One region of the Ochrobactrum sp. A-1 genome, then DNA from elsewhere that is predicted to be linked to it. Evidence: predicted binding sites of a transcription regulator. Region 1 holds the regulator's gene; each other region holds the start of a gene.
The links. The regulator LexA, encoded in region 1, represses DNA repair genes until DNA is damaged. The targets are predictions, from matches to a motif close to TGTTCNNNNTGTGTTCNG.
Positions count from the first base shown of each region.

Region 2: MKS82_RS06200 (sel1 repeat family protein) is a predicted target of LexA. The motif match lies at 3,419-3,436, and genes of this name have one in related genera.
Region 3: MKS82_RS26865 (putative DNA modification/repair radical SAM protein) is a predicted target of LexA. The motif match lies at 2,108-2,125, and genes of this name have one in related genera.

Region 1 is NZ_JAKVQC010000003.1:109,129-113,552, forward strand. Features, by position in the region: gene MKS82_RS02095 (ComEC/Rec2 family competence protein) at 1-1,634, shown strand, start outside; gene lexA (transcriptional repressor LexA) at 1,737-2,459, opposite strand; gene MKS82_RS02105 (molybdopterin molybdotransferase MoeA) at 2,699-3,913, opposite strand; gene moaC (cyclic pyranopterin monophosphate synthase MoaC) at 3,998-4,424, opposite strand, start outside.
Region 2 is NZ_JAKVQC010000003.1:903,490-907,913, forward strand. Features, by position in the region: gene MKS82_RS06175 (pyridoxal phosphate-dependent aminotransferase) at 1-221, shown strand, start outside; gene MKS82_RS06180 (DUF423 domain-containing protein) at 237-611, shown strand; gene MKS82_RS06185 (antifreeze protein) at 656-1,303, opposite strand; gene MKS82_RS06190 (DNA topology modulation protein FlaR) at 1,618-2,133, shown strand; gene MKS82_RS06195 (YitT family protein) at 2,368-3,021, shown strand; gene MKS82_RS06200 (sel1 repeat family protein) at 3,076-3,333, opposite strand; gene MKS82_RS06205 (DUF2147 domain-containing protein) at 3,841-4,188, shown strand; gene MKS82_RS06210 (glutathione binding-like protein) at 4,253-4,424, opposite strand, start outside.
Region 3 is NZ_JAKVQC010000007.1:1,816,678-1,821,101, forward strand. Features, by position in the region: gene groL (chaperonin GroEL) at 1-649, opposite strand, end outside; gene groES (co-chaperone GroES) at 711-1,025, opposite strand; gene MKS82_RS26855 (usg protein) at 1,308-1,580, shown strand; gene MKS82_RS26860 (hypothetical protein) at 1,607-1,834, opposite strand; gene MKS82_RS26865 (putative DNA modification/repair radical SAM protein) at 2,144-3,373, shown strand; gene MKS82_RS26870 (UdgX family uracil-DNA binding protein) at 3,370-4,424, shown strand, end outside.

The sequences.
Region 1 (4,424 bases):
AGGATGGCAGTGTCGCCTCGGCACTCGTAGCAGGCACGCGGGCGGGGATTAGTGAGCAGACGAATGAAGATCTGCGCAAAGCGGGGCTTGCGCATATTCTGTCGATCTCCGGCTTGCATATGGCGCTTGCAGCCGGAGTCGTCATGCTGACGTTGCGATCTCTTTTCGCTCTTTTTCCGGCTTTCAGCGTGCGGCATCCCGTGAAGAAGTATGCGGCATTTCTCTCCCTGCTAAGCTGTACTTTCTATCTTGCGATGTCGGGTGCGGATGTGGCGGCACAACGAAGCTATGTAATGATCGCGGTCATGCTTGGTGCATTGCTGGTGGACCGTGCTGCTATCAGTATGCGCAATCTGGCGATCGCGGCCATGGCTATGATTGCAATCTCGCCGCATGAAATATTGGGGCCGAGTTTTCAAATGTCTTTTTCGGCTACGGCCGCGTTGATTGCAGGTTTTGCCTGGTGGAGCGAGCGGAACGCGATCGGGCAGGTTGGAGCGGGAAAGCGTGGGAAGGCCACCTATGGCTTCGCTGGAAAAGTCCTGAAGCCTATCACAGCTGCGGCTGGTACTTCACTCATTGCCGGACTGGCGAGCGGGATTTTTGCAGCTTATCATTTCAACAACACAGCGCCGTTCGGCTTGGTAGGAAATGTCCTCGCTGAGCCCGTAATAGCTCTTCTCGTAATGCCGTTTGCCGTCTTCGGCCTTGTGTTGATGCCATTGCAACTGGACTGGGTGCCTTTGCAGATAATGGGCTGGGGTATCTTCGCTGTCAGACACATTGCCTCTTTTGTTGCGGCGTGGTCCCCCGATGGCAATCCCGGCGCCATGCCTGCACTCACTCTCGTTTTCTGGACCATTGCGCTTGTTCTGGCTGTTGTTCTGTCGACGAGATTGAAGGTGTTGGCGCTGCCCTTCATCGTTCTTGGGTTCGCTGCTTTCGTCAGGGAACCTTTTCCCGACATCGTGATATCAGAAGATGCCAAACTGGTTGGAGTCCGACTGGCTGATGGGAGATTTGCAGTCAATCGGAGCCGTCCGTCGCAATTTACAGTCGATAATTGGAAAACAGCATATCTGGTCGAAGAATTCATTGCACCGCCATCGGGTAAAAACAGAAAACGAACCGATGCGGACGGGTTCGAATGTGAAGATGGATTGTGCACGATCAACTTGCGCGATGGCCACACACTGGCCTACACAGCAGATATCGCAATGCAAGAGACCGCCTGCAACATCGGCGATGTGGTCATTCTCGCTGTTCCTGGCAAGGAATCTTCGTGCGGGCGCTCAACAACTCTGAGCATCAGTAAACGCGATCTGGCGCTAAAGGGATCTGTGGAGATAAGACTCGGAAAAACAGAAGAACAAAACCGAACTCATCAGGCCTTATCCTTAATTTCTCCCAAAACAACGAAAGCTGAGGCGGCGTCGCCAACATCTGAACTGCAACAGGACAGCCGGATAACATTTGCTGTCGATACACCGAGCCGTCCCTGGCATTTGCATCGCATCCATTCACGTCCGGCACGCGGTTTAGCGGAACGCGAGTACAAACCAAAATCCCGTTCTGCCCAAAATGCAGCAAGCTGTTCATCAGACGCCAATGATGATGCAAATCGCTGCGAATGATCCCAGAAGGCTCCCGGCTAAAAGGGAACTTTGGATACGTCCTATCTCTTTGCTTTACGCATTTTCCAGCGCAAAGCCGTTTCTCTTTTTGCCGGAAACATCTTAATAGCGGCGGATCAGGCCAACGAGCTTGCCTTGAACGCGCACTCGGTCGGGGCCGAAGATTCGTGTCTCATAGGCAGGGTTGGCTGCTTCGAGCGCGATGGATGCACCCTTACGACGAAAGCGCTTCAACGTGGCTTCTTCGTCATCGACGAGAGCGACGACGATTTCACCAGGATTTGCGGATTCGCCACGCTTGATGATGACTGTGTCTCCATCGAAAATTCCGGCATCGATCATTGAATCGCCTCTGACCTCGAGAGCGTAATGCTCACCCGCACCAATCATTTCTGGTGGAAGGCTGAGGGAATGGGTCTGATTCTGGATGGCTGAAATCGGCACACCAGCAGCAATTCGCCCCATGACCGGCACGGAAACAGTTGCGGACGTGTCGTCATTCGTGGCCACAGGGGCAGGGCGCAACGGTGGAGGCGACGGCGCTTTGCCAAGGCTGCCTTCGATAACGCTAGGAGCGAACTTCTTTTGTGCATTGAGCCCTGGAGCAATAGAATCCGGCAGGCGCAGGACCTCAAGCGCACGTGCTCGGTTCGGCAAACGACGGATGAAGCCACGTTCCTCCAGAGCGGTGATCAGACGATGGATACCCGATTTTGAAGCCAGATCGAGCGCTTCCTTCATTTCATCGAAAGACGGGGGAATGCCCGTTTCTTTTAGACGTTCATGAATGAACAGCAGAAGCTCGTGCTGTTTACGGGTTAACATGCGCGACACCCTCCCGGCCAAGAATCGAGAAAAACAAAACCAGAACGAACACTATATGTTCCAGTCTTGTTCTGCAATGGTTTTAAAATCATTAACGCTTGAGCCGAGAGCGAACGGAATGCCATGCTTGCAGAGCTTTATTTGCAAGTCAGGGCAATGTGAAGTTAAAATAATTTATAATTTACAATAGATTATATGTTGTTCTTCATGCATTATCGAGGTCGAACGTTGTGTCAAATCTATAGCATGAGGACACGGCAATCGTCGCCGACCGCAGCTTCTGGGGCGTTCTCATCCCTGATGAGAAGTGCTTTCGAGCCGACGAGAGCCGAAAGCATAGACGAATCCTGGATTGGAAATGGCTTTGCTATCAGAGTTCCATCCGGGGTTGATTCGATTGTAGCTCGGATATAATCGCGGCGGTGGTCATTCGCAGGTAGGGTAGCGCCCAGCTTTGCGGTCCGGATATCGGCATCGAGGCTGGTTCCGGCAAGCTTGGCGACAAGCGGACGGAGAAAGACAAGGCTACAGACGAGACTCGAAACGGGATTGCCTGGCAAGCCTATGACATGCACAATTTTGCCGTTCACACTGATGCGTCCGTACATCAGGGGTTTGCCCGGCCTCATGGCTATCTTCCAAAAATCGAGATTGACCCCCAATTTCTGAAGCGCACCATGCACAAAATCCCGGTCACCGACGGACGCGCCGCCAATCGTAACCAGAATGTCGATGCCACTTTGCAGGCTGTCTGCTATTGCCTGTTCGATCTTGGCAGGATCGTCCGGAATAATCCCCTTATCTTCAGGGCTGCCGCCCGCTCGCCTTATGATTTCAGCGATTCCGACACTGTTTGACGCAACAATCTGGTCTTTTCCGGGTGTTTCACCCGGCGCGACAAGCTCATCACCGGTCGCGACGATTGCTACCTTGGGTTTTTGGAATACGTCGATTTTCGCGTGTCCGCTTGCAGCGGCGAGCGACAGGGCAGCGGCATCCAACTCACGTCCGCTCGAAATGACGATATTACCAGGCGAAAAGTCGAGCCCCGCGCGGCGTATATGCCGTCCCGGCTCTATTCCTTCGTGAACAGTGAGCCGGTTACCCAAACGCTCGGTGTGTTCCTGAATGACAATTGTGTCTGTGCCTTTGGGCAGTGGCGCGCCGGTGAAAATGCGAACCGCCTGTCCGATCCCCAATTTGCCCTCGAAGCGGTTGCCCGCCGCCGATTCACCGATGATGTCGAAATCAACTGGATAAGAGATGTTGTCCGGTGCGATCAGGGCGTAACCATCCATTGCCGACCCGTCGAAAGGCGGCTGGAGAAAATGCGCCAGCACAGGTGTTGCAACCACGCGCCCGCCCGCATCGGACAAGGTGACTTGCTCTTTGCCGTGCGGTTCCGCAGATTTCAGGATGCGGGCCAGTGCTTCATCGACCGGGAGAAGGGACATGGTGTTTCCTCTCGAACTGAATTGTGGACCCGTTTAGAGCATAAAACCTGTCTGGAAGAATTGATCCAGAACAAGGTTCAGCGATTATGCCGTCCAGTCACCTGATTTGCCGCCGCTTTTTTCGGTAACGCGGATGCCGCCGATCTCCATATGTTTGTCGACGGCTTTGGCCATGTCATAGATGGTAAGACACGTTACGGAAACGGCAGTGAGGGCTTCCATTTCCACGCCAGTGCGTCCTTTGAGCTTGGCGAGTGCGCGAACGCGCAAACCGGGTAGTGCCTGATCCGGTTCGATTTCGACAGCGACTTTGGTCAGCATAAGCGGATGGCAGAGGGGAATCAGGTCGGCGGTCTTTTTTGCCGCCATGATGCCTGCCAGACGCGCAGCGCCAATGACGTCACCCTTCGCGGCATTGCCTTCCAGAATGATCGCCAGCGTTTCCGGCTTCATTCTGACTGATCCTTCGGCTGTGGCTTGGCGTTCGGTTTCATCCTTCGCCCCAACATCC
Region 2 (4,424 bases), 790 kb from region 1:
TTGTCGCCATCGACTGCGGCAGGGACGGAGCATTTGCCACGGCAGTTCTCAATGGCCTGATCGCGCGTGACATCTTCGTCCGCAAACCCGGCGCCCCAATTCTCGAGCGTTGCATCCGGGTAAGTGTCGGTGTTGACGAACAGCTCGATCTTTTTGAAGCTGCCCTACCTACCTCTCTGGAGGACGCCCGGAAACACGCAGATACTCGCGAAACTGCCTGAACGGTGGAGCAATAGATGCAGATTCAATCCAATATTCGGTCGCAGAACATTCTTTTTAGCACGCTTGCCGGGCTGTGCGGTGCGCTTGCAATCGCTGCTTACGCGGGGGCGGCCCATGGTGGGGAGAATCATCTGGGCAATATTGCTCCGCTTCTTCTCGGCCATGCGCCCGCGTTTCTGGTGCTATCGCTGATTGTGCCTGCCAGCCGCACCGCTTATCTGGGCGGGGTATTGCTTGTCATCGGCCTCACTTTGTTCTGCGGCGATCTCTTCATGCGTGACATGACGAGTGATCGGCTCTTTCCGATGGCTGCTCCAACTGGCGGATCATTGATGATTCTCGGTTGGCTTGCTGTGGCGGTCACCGGCTGGTTCTCTAGAACCAAATAAAAAGGGGCCGAAAGGCCCTTCTCTTTAGGATTGTCCTGACAGGATCAGGAATTACCCTTCAGGCGCGCATTGCAGAGGCTGTAATAACCGCCGCCCTTCTGTACCCACTTCAGGCCACCAAGTGCATTGGCATCCTTCAGGGCATGGTACTGTTCGAGGCAAGTGTGCATACGAGCCTTGCCAGCTGACTCGCTGGAGAATTTTGCTGAAACCGCAGTCGGAAACTTCACGCCTTTCGGTGCAGCAACCGTCGGTGCTGCCGGTTCGTTGTTGCCGTCCGTGCTGAGCGCTACCGGATCTGCACCCGCGCCACACTCGGCCTTGCGGAAATCGTTCCACTTAACACCATTGTCCGTACCGGCATCCTTGGCCGCCTGATACTTGGCGCTGCACTGCTTCATTGTCAGGCCTTTGGCGCTGGCATCTGCTGCCGGAACAACTGCACTCTTGGCTGCCTTTTTGGCTGGAGCAGCAGGTGCAGGAGCTGCGGCGGCATCTGCGCCGCCTCCGCATTGCGCCTTGCGGAAGTCGTTCCACTTCATGTTGCCGAGCGTGCCAGCATCCTTGGCCGACTGATACTTTGCGCTACATTCCTTCATCGTCAGTGCATTGGCAGGCGATGAAAATGCAAACGCAGCGGCACTCATGATAATGGCCGTGCCAGCCATAGCCGTGATGGATCGAATAGACATCTTGTCACTCCCTGTCGAATGCAGCCTTTCGATCGCGTGGCGTACTTTGTGCCTTGCGATCTTGCTAATATAGAGGAACGGTAGATGTCATCGTTGCTCTGAACCGTTCCGCTTATACGTCAACCTTGCGCTTCGCAAAGTTGACTGTCAATCATTTGGTCAATATTACCCTCAGCTCCAATACAAATTTTCTAACGGGCTTTCTTTGCTCGTTATGGTCATGCAGGTGCCATGAAGTAAAATTATAGTACTTCCGGCCTCATGTCCGATTTTTATTCGAACAGAGTTAAAATCCTGGTGCGGTGCAGATGACAATGCGGATCATGATCATTGGCGGCGCCGGTTCGGGAAAATCAAGCCTCGCGCGTGCGCTCGGCGAAGTTACCGGCTTACCGGTCGTTCATATCGATACCCTCTACTGGCTGCCCGGTTGGACGATGCGATCACGTGACGAGATCGGTCGCCTCACCAAGGAAGCGGCAAATCAGGACAGGTGGATATTCGAGGGCAATCATAGCGAAACTATGAATTACCGGGCCTTACGGGCGGATATGCTTATTCTTCTCGATATATCGACCGTGCGTCGCCTGTGGCGTGTACTGAAAAGAACGGTAATCCACTACGGACGCTCGCGCCGGGATATGGCGGAAGGTTGTGTGGAGCGTTTCGATTGGGATTTTCTGAAATGGGTGGCAGGTTATCGCAAGAACGGTCGTATTCGTGCGCTGGCCTTTCTGGAAAAGGCACCTCAACATCTTTCCAAGCATCATCTGCGCAGTCCGTATGATGTGAAACGCTTTCTCGCGCAGATGGCGCACGAAATAAAATAAAACAATCGGCCTTTCCGATTGCGATAAATCCACAAAGAAGACCGTGAAATAACAATATTTCAAGCCGTGCGCTGCATCGCAACCGCTGTTATATTTAATCGTCTCCCAAGACTTTACGCTGCGTGCTATGGCCCAACCATCTGCACAGCGCGAATGCATGACATGTCGGAACTCGTTCCGGCACCGTAATCTTTTTGCCGGTTTGCCGGCTTCTCGCTGTTCTGGAGTTTCCACGTGGCCGATATCACTGATAACGCCGCCGCCCTCATCGATGCGCCGAAAGCTGCCGCATTCGACCGTCACCGCCTCTATGAAGATGCGATGGCAATGCTGATCGGCACCTCCTTCATTGCACTCGGCATTACGCTTTACAGCCAGGCGATGCTGATGACCGGCAGTACTGCCGGTATCGCCCTTCTCATCCAGTATGCAACAGACACGGAATTCGGATTGCTCTACTTCCTGATCAATCTGCCATTCTACTATTTTGCCGTGCGTCGAATGGGTTGGGCTTTTACGATCAGAACCTTCGTCGCCGTCGCTATGATGTCGGGCTTTGCGCGACTGATGCCCTTGAGTGTCGACTTCTCAAGCGTCAATCCGCTTTTCGCCGCACTGATGGGCGGTACCTTGATGGGTATGGGCGTACTCGCGCTTTTCCGGCATCGTTCCGGTGTTGGCGGCGTCAACATATTGGCGCTCTATCTGCAAGATGCCTATGGGATAAGGGCAGGCTGGTTTCAGCTCGGCCTCGATATCCTGATTATGCTGGCCTCGCTGTTCTTTATCCCTTGGGAAAATATGGCACTTTCCCTCATCGGCGCGATTGCCATGAATCTTATCATTGCAATCAATCACAAACCGGGCCGGTATCTCGGTATAAGCTGAGAAAACAAAAAGCCGCCTTCGAGGCGGCTTTTCTCACAAACAATTGTTTATCACTCAGTGGGCGGTCATCCACTCGCGTGCGTCGCGCAGCGCTGCTGCCAGTTCGCCCTTGCTCATCGTGGCAGCCACCTGATTGCGCATACGGGCGGCCTTCTCGCTGCCGCGGATGGCGGCAATGTTCAGCCATTTGTGGGCCTGCACCACGTCGATCTCGCAATCACGACCGATGGCAAATTTCATGCCCATTTCCAGAAGAATGCGATCCTGTGCTACTGCGCTGTGCGTATTCGTAAAGCTCTGAAACTGTGCCATTTTCTTCGTCCCTGTTAAATCCCGAGAACCGTCCGGTCTTTGTTTTCAAAGCTTGGTTTTCTTGCTTCGAAACTGCCGTCTCTGTCGTTCCGTTCATGTTCTCAAATCTACGGGAAATGGTTGAAATGCGCGTTAAACCAGATGCTTAACGAGCAACCAACAAAATCCGAACAAGGGGTAAACTTGGGATTATGTTAAACATGCAAGTGCTGCTGATTGCTGGATTTTCGTAAAAATTCGATTCAAATCCGCATGATTGAACGAAACCAGTTGCTAACTATAGACAACATTCGAACGCGGGCGTGTGTGTACAAAGGGCAATGTTTCATGTGCCGAGCGCGACACAAATATCTCTCTTCCGCTTCGCCGGAAACTGGTTTACGTTTACGTTTGCGTAAGTTTGATGGATAGTCGAGGAGGCTTCCGTCTTAAACTTCAGAACGCATTACAGCGGTTTCATCGTTGCGACCGGCAAAGCCGGGACTGGCGGCGATTTGGGAGGAAAGAATGATCCGCACACTTATTCTTGGAATGACGCTTGCCGCCACCTTTGCCGCACCCGCCCTCGCCGAGGAAGGGATCGTCGGCACGTGGAAGCGCCCGAACGGCACGATCATCAGCTATGCATACTGCGGTGCCAACAAGTTCTGCGGTACGGTGCAGACCGGCGAATACAAGGGCAAGTCCATCGGCACGATGTCCGGCACCGGGGGCAGCTATAAGGGTGAGGTCAACAAGCTCGACGAAGGCAAAACCTATACCGGCAAGGCCAGTGTCAAGGGCAATACGCTTTCACTCTCCGGCTGCGTGATGGGCGGTCTGATCTGCAAGAGCGAGAGTCTGGCACGCCAGTAATATCCAGCAAAATATGGAATCGAAAAGGGCGGCTTCATGGCCGCCCTTTCTTCTTGATGCTTGTTCAACGTGCCTTTTGGCCGAAGAGAATTTTCTGGGCTTCCTTGTCCGTTGCCAGATTGGATTTTTCTCGCTCTTCTTTGCCAACGAGCAGACCACGCTTCACCGCCGGACGAGCGTTCATTGTCTCGTGCCAGCGCTTCAGATTCGGGAAATCATCCAGATTCTGGTCATAG
Region 3 (4,424 bases), on a different contig from region 1:
CTTCCAGTTCCACCCGCATCTTGTCTTGGTTGGTGACGAAGTAGGGGCTGAGATAGCCGCGATCGAACTGCATGCCTTCGACGACTTCGAGTTCGGTTTCAGCGGTCTTGGCTTCTTCGACAGTTATAACACCTTCGTTGCCGACTTTCTCCATCGCCTCGGCAAGATAACGACCGATCTCCGTATCTCCGTTGGCGGAGATGGTACCAACTTGAGCAATTTCGGAATTGCTGGTGATCTTGCGGGCGTTGGTCTTCAACTCCTTGACAACCGCATCGACGGCGAGATCGATGCCACGCTTCAGGTCCATCGGATTCATGCCGGAGGCGACGGCCTTGGCGCCTTCCTTAACGATGGCCTGGGCAAGCACGGTCGCGGTTGTCGTGCCGTCGCCGGCGAGATCGTTCGTCTTCGATGCCACTTCGCGCAGCATCTGGGCGCCCATGTTCTCGAACTTGTCTTCCAGTTCAATTTCCTTGGCGACGGAAACGCCGTCCTTGGTTATACGAGGGGCACCGAAGGACTTGTCGATCACGACATTGCGGCCCTTTGGACCGAGCGTGACCTTCACGGCATTGGCCAGCACGTCAACTCCCCGCAGCATGCGTTCACGGGCATCGGTGTGGAACTTGACTTCTTTCGCAGCCATTTTTTCTAACTCCTCAATAGGCAGCTATGTGACTGATGGGTTGGATTGACGGGTTATCGCCTCAGGCAGCTTTTTTCTGCTCTGCCTGGGTTTCGATGATGCCCATGACATCGCTTTCCTTCATGATCAGCAGGTCTTCGCCGTTGATCTTGATCTCGGTGCCGGACCATTTGCCGAACAGGATGCGGTCGCCGGCCTTGACGTCGAGCGCCTGGATCTGGCCGGCATCGTTGCGCGCGCCGGGACCTACGGCGATGACTTCGCCTTCCTGCGGCTTTTCCTTGGCGGTGTCGGGAATGATGATGCCGCCCTTGGTCTTTTCTTCGGATTCGACCCGGCGGACGAGAATGCGATCATGAAGCGGTCGGAACGACATGTTTTCCTCCGTTGAGCAAAAATGATGACGTTGTTCCCTCTGGCCGGACCGAATGATCGGTCCGGGCGGGTGCAAAACCTCAAGTCGAGCATTTTGCGCAAAATGATCTGGTTTTGAGATTTTTCGATTTCAAGAGGGAGAAACGAAAAAATTAGCACTCGTCTTCTGATGCTACTAACATACTGGAAAGGAACAATAAACGGCGCGATTGCGTTTAAAAATCCGTTGATGGTCGTGAAATTTTGCGACACACTTCACAGTGTCATGAAACGGAGATGAAGCATGCAATTCTCATCGGATCTGGAACGTCAGCTCAATGGCTACGGCCTCACCACCGCGCACATCCTCTATCGCATTCCTGATTTCGAATCCGTGCTGCAGACCTATGTCTGGCAGGACTACGATCTGGCACCCGATTTTCCTGAGATGCACAGGTTCCTGGATTTCTGGCAGTCCAGGCTTGAAGGCCCGCTCCATTCTGTCCGCTATACGCATCAGTGCTTGATCGGACCGAATGAATGGCGCCGCGTCGAAGGCGAGTTCAAGCTTCACTGAGGTCTTGAACAGAAATTTGCTCTATCCTAGCTCTGTCGTGACCGAGGCTTGATGAGATCGGTCAATATCCCACGTCTGTTCAGAGTGAGACCGGATAGGGAAGAGAAGAGAAGATAAAACTCATCAAAGACCTCAGCATCAAGGAACGCGAAGAGGTCTTTGCCGACGTCGCGCGTGTCCTGCAGGGGACCGCTTGCGAGGCTTATGTCGAAGGCAACCGCCATTACACGCAGGCAGAGAACACGCATAGTCATTCGACCGTTCTGCATGTTGGTAGTGCTGTAGCCGTACAAGGGAACGAACAATCTCACTAAAATTCAATGCAGGCCGAGGCATTGGTATTTCAGCTAAAAATCGACGTTTCAGCAGGCAATGCTCCTGTAGAGGCACGCTTCCATCCCACTTCGATCGGGTGTCTATTGGCATTTGGGAAATCGCGAAGATCGGTGCGTCGGTGGCTTCGGGAACAGATTTGCAGGCGACAGGTCACGTCGTGGTGAGCGATCCGCAAAAAATCTCTTTTATTGACGAACAAAACATGAACATGTATCTTCGCTCATATGGTGAAAAAGAGCCTTCAGGATAAACTTGCCATTCTATCGGATGCGGCAAAATACGATGCATCTTGTGCGTCAAGCGGTGGCGAGAAGCGCGATGCAAGCAAGGGCGGTGTCGGATCGTCGGGAGGGGCAGGGATTTGCCATGCTTACACTCCGGATGGGCGCTGTATCAGCCTGCTGAAAATTCTTATGACCAACTTCTGCATCTTCGACTGTGCCTATTGCATAAACCGGGTCAGCTCGAACGTGGAACGGGCGCGGTTCTCAGTCGAGGAAGTTGTCTCGCTCACGCTGGAATTTTATCGACGCAATTACATCGAGGGCCTGTTCTTGTCCTCGGGCATCATCAAGTCCCCCGACCAGACCATGTCCGATATGGTACGCATAGCGCGGACATTGCGGGAGGGTCACGGCTTCCGCGGCTATATCCATCTCAAGACGATTCCCGATGCAAGTCCGGACTTGATCCGGGAGGCCGGGCTTTGGGCTGATCGGCTATCGATTAATGTCGAATTGCCGGAGGACGCAAGTGTGCGCAAATTCGCTCCGGAAAAACGCCCTGAAACGATCCGTGGTGCGATGGCACAAGTGCGGCTGGAAGGCGAGGCGGCAAAAGATAAGACCCATACCGGGCGTAAGCCGCGCCGGTTTGCACCGGCCGGGCAAAGCACGCAGATGATCATCGGCGCGGATGGGGCAGACGATGTGACCATCCTCAAAATGTCGACACGGCTTTACAGTGGTTACAAGCTGCGACGGGTTTATTATTCAGCATTCTCCCCGATACCGGACGCCTCCGCAGCTCTGCCCTTGATCCAGCCTCCGCTTCTGCGTGAACACCGCCTATATCAGGCAGATTGGCTTTTGCGTTTTTATGGTTTCACCGCCGAGGAAATCGCTACCGGCACGAAGGCTGGTCATCTTGATTTGGAACTGGATCCAAAACTTGCCTGGGCCATACAGCACCGTGGCCTATTCCCTCTGGATGTAAACCGTGCAAGCCGTGAATTGCTGCTGCGTGTTCCTGGATTCGGTACCCGCACGGTGGATCGCATAATCGTTGCGCGCCAGAACGGCGGTTTAAGATACGAAGATCTGGTGCGGATAGGTGCCAACATGAACAAGGCACGCCCCTTTATCATGACACCTGGCTGGTCGCCGGGGCGGCTCATCGACAACGTCGATTTACGCGCTCGATTTGCACCTCCCGCTGAGCAACTGCGGCTATTATGATCTATTCCGTTAAACTACCCGACGGCGGCACCTTCGATGCGTGGCGTGAGATGGCGCGCATCGCGATATCACATGGTATCGAGCCAAATGATATCGATTGGATCGGAGCAGACGGATTGTTTGATGGGGCGTCGCTGCCCAATGCGCCTGGTGAGCATAAGGCAAGCGTTACGCAGGGGTTTTTGAAGCTTGCGCATTCGGTCATCTGGCATTCGAATCCGGAACGGTTCGGACTGCTCTATCAGGCGTTATGGCGGCTTGACCGAAACGCGGGAGAACCTTTAAGCCATGCCGACCCGCTTGGGCGGCGGCTGCATCTCATGGCAAAATCGGTTGGTCGTGATATCCACAAGATGCATGCTTTCGTACGGTTTCGCGAATTACCTGAGACTGGATTGCGTCGTCGCTTTGCAGCCTGGTTTGAGCCGGAGCATAATATAGTCGAACCGGGTAGTTCCTTTTTTGTAAAGCGTTTCGCGGATATGGACTGGGTGATCGCCACGCCCAGGCTTACAGCTCGATTTGAGGCCGGCAGACTTAGTTACCACCCAGGCGGCACACGCCCTGACTTATCGGAAGATGTCACCGAAACGCTTTGGGGCACCTATTTCGCGAACATCTTCAATCCGGCACGGGTAAAGTTGAATGCGATGCGCGCGGAAATGCCTAAGAAGTATTGGAAGAACCTACCCGAAACGCGCCTGTTTCCAGATATGTTACGAGATGCCGAGTCGCGAGTGGAGCGAATGCGCGCGGCTGCAGAAACGTCACCAGCGGCTGGCGCAGTCGCGATTTCGACCCGTTATCGCGCTGCAATGCCGCAAGCGGCCGAACTCCCCCAGACAATGATCGAAGCGCGAGCGGCTGCCGGACATTGCCGTCGATGTGGATTATGCGAGGCCGCAACCCAGACTGTTTGGGGTGAAGGGCCGGAAGACGCTGAGCTCATGATTGTAGGAGAACAGCCGGGTGATCGTGAGGACCTGGAAGGGCGTCCCTTTGTCGGTCCAGCCGGTCGTCTCCTGCGCGAGGTGATGGTTGCGGCGCAAGT